DNA from 2 places in the Bacillus sp. TL12 genome. Region 1 is predicted to be linked to the other one. Evidence: a T-box and tRNA genes for the amino acid it is inferred to sense, from the RefSeq annotation. Region 1 holds a T-box; the other holds one or more tRNA genes.
The links. The T-box of region 1 lies ahead of argS (arginine--tRNA ligase). A T-box ahead of a tRNA ligase gene usually reads a tRNA of that ligase, here a tRNA-Arg.
Positions count from the first base shown of each region.

Region 1 (3,419 bases):
GTATGATGGGATTGGTAGTGTATATGTATTAGCCAAGGCTGTGCCATCATACTGGTTTGCGGTTCCTTTTATTAAGTTATCTATTTTACTTGGATTTGGAAATAAAGTGTATAATTATATTGCTAATAATAGAAAACTGGTACCTGTTGGGCACTGTCATGAAGGGGTTTGTGAAATTCCTTCAAAAAAATGAAAACATTGCTATCTTTCTTTTGCACCTATTATAAGAGCGTGATATGATGAATTTGGAATGAAAGTTGAAGGAGAGATTACAAGATGTCAAATGCATACGAAGAATATATGCGTCAAATGGTAATTCCCATGCGCCAAGAGCTAGTGCGTGCTGGATTTGAAGAATTAACTACAGAAGAAGCTGTAACAGAATATATGGAAAATGCGACAGGTACAACATTAGTGGTTGTAAACTCTGTTTGCGGCTGTGCAGCTGGTTTAGCTCGTCCATCAGCTGGTCAAGCGGTTGTACGTTCTGAGAAACAACCTAATCACCTTGTAACTGTATTTGCAGGTCAAGATAAAGATGCAACTGCAAAAATGCGTGAGTACTTCGGAGAAATTCCACCGTCTTCACCATCTATGGCATTATTAAAAGGAAACGAAGTTGTTCACTTCATTCATCGTCATGAAATTGAAGGTGCAACAATGGAAGAGATTATTAATAACTTAGAACAAGCTTTTGAAAAGCATTGCTAAAAAAGGGGGAGTGATTCTCCCTTTTTTCTTTATATATGAGGTGAAATGATGATTGTAACAACAGCAGGACGAACGAATGAGGAAATGACAACTTATGCAAAAGAGGTAGCGGAAGAATTACAATGCTCTTTTGTAGTACGTAACGATGTATCTGTGTCCAAACTACATGAACAGTTTGGCCAAGATATACTTGTCGTAGGAAAGAATCGGTTAGCAATTTATCCAAAAGGTACGGAAGAATCTTTCTTTTTCCATCCTAATTCTGCAATGTTTCGTGTGAAAAGATTAATGCGTGGAGAACATGATCCATTTGTAGAAGCTGCAAAGTTAGAAAAAGGAATGACGGTGTTAGATTGTACGCTTGGCATGGCATCGGATAGCATTGTAGCGAGTTATATTGTTGGAAAAGAGGGATCTATAACAGGTCTTGAAGGAAATCGCTATATGGCTTATATAATGAATAAAGGCTTAAAGCAGTGGTGTGCGGGGATACTAGCAATCGAGGAAGCAATGCGTAGAATTAGAGTGAAACAAACCGAACATTTTGATTTTCTAAAGAACTGCGAAGACGATAGTTATGACGTTGTGTATCTGGATCCGATGTTTGAAGAAACAGTAATTGAATCTGATGGAATTCGAGGTTTAAAACACTTTGCTTTATATAATGATATTACAGATGAAACGATTGCAGAAGCAAAGCGTGTTGCTAGGAAACGTGTTGTTTTAAAAGATCATTTTCGTAGTACACGATTTGAACGACATAACTTTTTTGTCCATAAGCGAAAAAGTGCAAAATTTCATTTTGGTGTAATTGAACCTTGCTAATTATTTGAAAAGATGTATAATAAGCAATAATCAATCATATAGGATGTCGTAGATGAAGAGAGTAGTCTGGTTCAGAAGTAAAGCGAGCTAGGGATGGTGCGAGCCTAGTACGGAGAAACGGATGAAACGCACTTCGGAGACGCTGCTTGAAATGAATAGTAGAGTAAGCCGGGGCCCCCTGTCCTCGTTATCAACGGGAAAGTGGTTCTTCGGAACAACAAGGGTGGTACCACGGGTGATAACTCGTCTCTTTTTTAGAGGCGAGTTTTTTGTGTTTTAAAAAATAAGGAGGGAGTAACATGAAATATAAAATTAAATTTGCAAAAAGTTTATTTGAAGTAATTGAATCAGAATTATTACTGGAACAGATTATAGATCTAATTGAAACTCCGAAGCAAGATGAATTCGGAGACGCAGCATTCCCTTGTTTCATGCTTGCCAAGCAATATAAAAAAGCACCAGCAATTATCGCGAAAGAAATCGCTGAGAACTTAAATGATTCATTTTTTACAAAAGTAGAGGCAGTTGGACCATATGTGAATGTATTTTTCAACCGTCATATCGTAAGCGATGATGTATTAAAAACGATTTTAGCTGAAAAAGAAGAATATGGACAGGGGCATTTTGGGCGAGAAAAAACAGTAGTAATTGATTACTCTTCACCAAATATCGCGAAACCGTTCTCCATGGGACATTTACGTTCAACGATGATCGGCAACTCTTTAAAACATATCGCTAAAAAGTGTGGATATGAAGTTGTAGGAATCAATTATATTGGTGATTGGGGAACGCAGTTTGGAAAATTAATTACCGCATATAAAAAATGGGGAAATGAAGAGCTTGTAAAAGAAGATCCGATTCGTGAATTATTCAAATTATATGTTCACTTCCATGAAGAAGTGAAAGAGAACCCAGAGCTAGAAGAAGAAGGTCGTGCATGGTTTAAGAAATTAGAAGATGGTGATGAAGAAGCGGTCTTCTTATGGAATTGGTTCCGTCATGAATCTTTAAAAGAGTTCTCTCGTATTTATGAACTTCTTGGTGTTGAATTTACGAACTTCCAAGGAGAGGCTTTCTATAATGATAAAATGGATGACTTTGTTGAAACCTTAGAAGAAAAAGGATTATTAGAAGAATCAGATGGAGCACAAGTTGTTAATTTAGAAAAAGAAGATATGCCGCCATGTTTAATTAAAAAATCAGATGGAGCCACGCTTTATGCAACCCGCGATTTAACAGCGGCACTCTATCGTCAAAACACATATGAATTTGATAAAGCGCTATATGTAGTAGGCGCAGAACAAAGCTTGCACTTTACACAATTTTTCACCGTATTAAAGAAACTCGGTTATAACTGGGTAGATGGGATGGCACATGTACCATTTGGACTCATTTTAAAAGATGGTAAAAAAATGTCCACACGTAAGGGGAAAGTTGTATTACTTGAGGAAGTATTAGAAGAAGCGATTACGCTTGCAGAGCAAAATATCGAAGATAAGAACCCGAACTTAAAGCAAAAAGAAGAAGTTGCAAAACAAGTGGGTGTCGGGGCAGTCATTTTCCATGATTTGAAAAATGAACGTATGCACAATATTGAATTCTCTTTAGAAAAAATGCTGAAATTCGAAGGGGAAACAGGACCATATGTTCAATATACACATGCACGTGCTTGCTCCATTTTACGAAAAGAAAATGTTGAATTTGAAACAGAATCGTTTGCGCTAAACGATGATCATAGTTGGAGTACGATAAAATTATTAAATAGATTCTCTAAGGTCATTGAAACAGCCTTTTCTAAAAATGAACCTTCACATATTGCGAAGTATTTGTTAGATGTCGCACAAGCATTTAATAAATATTATGGAAATATTCGTATTTTAGAA
Region 1 covers NZ_JAJJBY010000004.1:188,622-192,040, forward strand. Annotated here, with positions in the region: gene LOK41_RS06020 (thiol-disulfide oxidoreductase DCC family protein) at 1-193, shown strand, start outside; gene LOK41_RS06025 (BrxA/BrxB family bacilliredoxin) at 277-711, shown strand; gene LOK41_RS06030 (class I SAM-dependent methyltransferase) at 760-1,536, shown strand; T-box leader at 1,577-1,790, shown strand; gene argS (arginine--tRNA ligase) at 1,836-3,419, shown strand, end outside.

Region 2 (3,419 bases), on a different contig from region 1:
AAAGAGCGGCACCAGCTCCTGTGACGGTCCATTGAGCAGTAGGTGGTTTTTGTCCGCCATATTCAGTAGGATAGCGAAATTGTTTTTCAACAGCGGTATTGTGACTGGATGCACCTGTTAATAAATATTTTGCTCCTTTTGCATTTACAATACTTGCACCGAGGGCAAGCCCTTCCATAGAAGTAGAACAAGCACCAAATAATCCAATATAGGGAGCGCCGAGCGTACGGCAAGCAAAGCTAGAGGGCGTAATTTGGTTGATAAGGTCACCTGCTAAAATGAACTGAATATCTTCTTTTCGAAGCTTGGCTTTTTCGGTTGCGCGACTGCAAGCTTCTTCAAATAACACTTTATGTGCTTTTTCATAAGAATCTTGCCCAAGCCATAAATCTTCATGAAGGGCATCAAAGTCTTCGGGGATTTTTCCCTTTGCTTCAAATGGACCTCCGATAACCCCTGTTGAGATGATGACCGGTTTATTTTCAAATACCCATGTTCGGTGTCCTTGTAGCATTTACAGCCCTCCCAATTGGATAAGGATGGTTTTAATAAGGCCGATAACAAAAGCGGCGAATACACCAAATAAAATCACGGATCCCGCCAATTTAAACATGTTGCCACCTACTCCAAGGACAAAGCCTTCTGTCTTATGTTCAATACAAGCGGATATAACAGAATTTCCAAATCCGGTAACAGGTACAGCGGTACCAGCACCTCCAAATTGTGCGAGACGGTCATATACGCCAAATCCCGTAAGTAGCATAGAAATAAAAATCAGTGTTGCTACAGTAGGGTTTCCGGCCGACCTTTCACTAAAATCAAAATAGGTAATATAAAAGGTTGAGATGAGTTGCCCGATTAAACAAATAAAACCACCTACAAAAAAAGCTTTTATGCAATTTTTTAAAACGGGTCTTTTCGGTTCGCGTTGTTGCTCAAATTTTTTATATTCTTGTTGTACTGGTGTTAAGTCTTTATCTTTACTTGGCATGTGAATCCTTCCTTTTCCTTTAAAGAACATACAATTAAGTATCAGAGTTCATTTCTGCGTGAACTGTCTTTAATTTCTTTTTAATGTATTCTTTATCGGCTTCTTTTTTCTTAATTTTGTTTTCCAGCTTATCTAATAGGATGAAAATCTTTTGATCCGTACTGACATAGACATTGAAAGTAGGGTTCTCTTTTTTAAATTTTTTTTTGATTTTTGACTTTAATGGTTTTAACTGAAACCGTTCATGATGCTCAGGTTTAACAGCTACATAAAGATCTGTGTTAGAGTTAGCAGCTCTAGCTTCTAGTATTTCTTCCATGGCAAGTACTCTTTTTTTCGCGTCATGTGATATAGATTGATTAAAAGATTCTTCCATACTTACCTTCGTTAACTGCGGTTCTTCTTTTTTCTTTGTTTTCTTATGAGTTTCTTGTTTTACTTCTTTATCTAAAGAATGAGTACATCCTGTTGTTAAGCCTAGTAAGAGTATAAATAACACGGCAATTGTGCTAAATTTTCGCATTGCAATCATTCCATTTCTATTGCTTTATGTAATTTGAGTGAAAAAGGATGATATAGCATCATCCTTTTTCTGTTTCTCAAAAAGTGTGTACCATAAGATAAAACGGCACTTTCATTTATTGTTGTCCGTATTGAGGCTCTTCTTGCTGAACTTCTTCAACACGTGGATTTAAAGTATCAATAACGGATTGTGTTTGCTGCGCAGCTGTTTGAAAAAGTTGCTTCGCTTGTTGGTTGTCCGTATCAAGAGCGAACCCCTCTAAGCTTGCTTGTGCACTTTTTAACCCAGCGACAGTTTGTTTTAATTTTGTAATTACAGTCATCGAATGAAGCCTCCTTATGGAATATGAATTCAAAGGTTATGATTTGTGAATAGGGGTGAAAATATGATTTCCAAATTTAGGTTGGTGACGTTTTTTTGAAGAAATGGGAGGGAGCTTTTTTGCGTAATAGTAGTTGCGTACATTGACATAAGGAGATATAATTACCAGTATATTATTCATGCGCCCATAGCTCAGTTGGATAGAGCGGTGGTTTCCGGTACCACGTCTGTCGGGGGTTCGAATCCCTCTGGGCGCGTCAAAAAGTCCTAACTTACATTTGTAAGTTAGGACTTTTTTTATTGAGCGCTTATCAAGATATATCGGTGATTCGGCACACCATATCGACTGTTCGACAATATACACAATGATTATCTCGTCACAAGCGATTCTATCTTGTTATATCTAATTATAAGAGTTAGTATTGGTATTAGGTAATAAAATTTCTGTTTAGTTATTTTGATTTTCAAACGTATACGTCACTTCTATGAAAACAAAAAAAGATCTTCACTCGTTATGCCTTTTTGTTTTAACGAGGCATGGGGCGAAATAAGATCCTGACCGCTGCTATGCATGATTGGATCCTCTCTTCCACCCAAAAAAGAAAGGTTTTAGGTCATTTCGTCAATTTATTTCGACTTCCCGTCACCTAACTCACGGCCGTGGAAACAAAAAAAGATCTTCACTCGTTATATCTTTCTGTTTTAACGAGGCATGGGGCGAAATAGGGCCCTGACCGCCACTATGCATGATTGGATCATCTATTCCATTCAAAAAAGAAAGGGTTTATGTCTTTTTATCCGTATTTACATACTTTTTATTATTTTCTTTCAATATTATTCAATTTGCAGTTGTAAGATGTAAACGTCATTAATACATATAAATTAATAATATTTTGGAATGGGTATCTGCGCAGGATTCTCCTTTTACCAAACTTATTGTACAATAGAAACAAGGGGGAGATTAGATTGAAGGCAAGTCTTTTACAAGAACAAAGCTTACGTTTGGCCATGACACAAGAATTAAGACAAGCGATTACAATGCTCCAATATAATGTGCAGGAATTATCGGAGTTTTTGTATGAGCAATCGATGGAGAATCCCCTTATTGAGTTAAATGGCTTTGAGCGGGAAAAGAAAAAGAGTTCAAGCAAAAGTAAAAGTACAAGCAAACAAGTCGATAACCAAATGGAGATTTACAGTGTAGATTCTACGTCGATTCAGCAACATTTATTAGATCAATTACAGTATTATAAAATAGATGAAGAACAGCGAAAAACAGCTTCTTTCATCATTATGAACATGGATGGAAATGGTTATTTACAAGAAACGAATGAAGAATTAGCAGAGTTACTAACCGCACCTATTGATGTAGTAGAACGCTCTATGGAGCTCGTTCAGTCGTTAGAGCCAGCAGGGGTGGGAGCGCGTAATATTCAGGAGTGTCTTTCACTTCAATTGAAGCGCTTACAAAAGAGAGATGTATTCTCAGAAATGATCGTGGATGAATATTTTCCGTATTTTGTTAAGAAAGATTGGCGAAAGCTTGCCCATCTTATGAAATGTAGTAATGAGGAATTACAGTCA
Region 2 covers NZ_JAJJBY010000023.1:38,046-41,464, reverse strand. Annotated here, with positions in the region: gene spoVAD (stage V sporulation protein AD) at 1-514, opposite strand, end outside; gene spoVAC (stage V sporulation protein AC) at 515-991, opposite strand; gene LOK41_RS19150 (YhcN/YlaJ family sporulation lipoprotein) at 1,026-1,514, opposite strand; gene LOK41_RS19145 (DUF1657 domain-containing protein) at 1,630-1,836, opposite strand; tRNA gene LOK41_RS19140 (tRNA-Arg) at 2,017-2,092, shown strand; gene rpoN (RNA polymerase factor sigma-54) at 2,802-3,419, shown strand, end outside.
Region 2: it encodes a tRNA-Arg, which carries the amino acid that the T-box ahead of argS (arginine--tRNA ligase) is inferred to sense. The anticodon was not compared.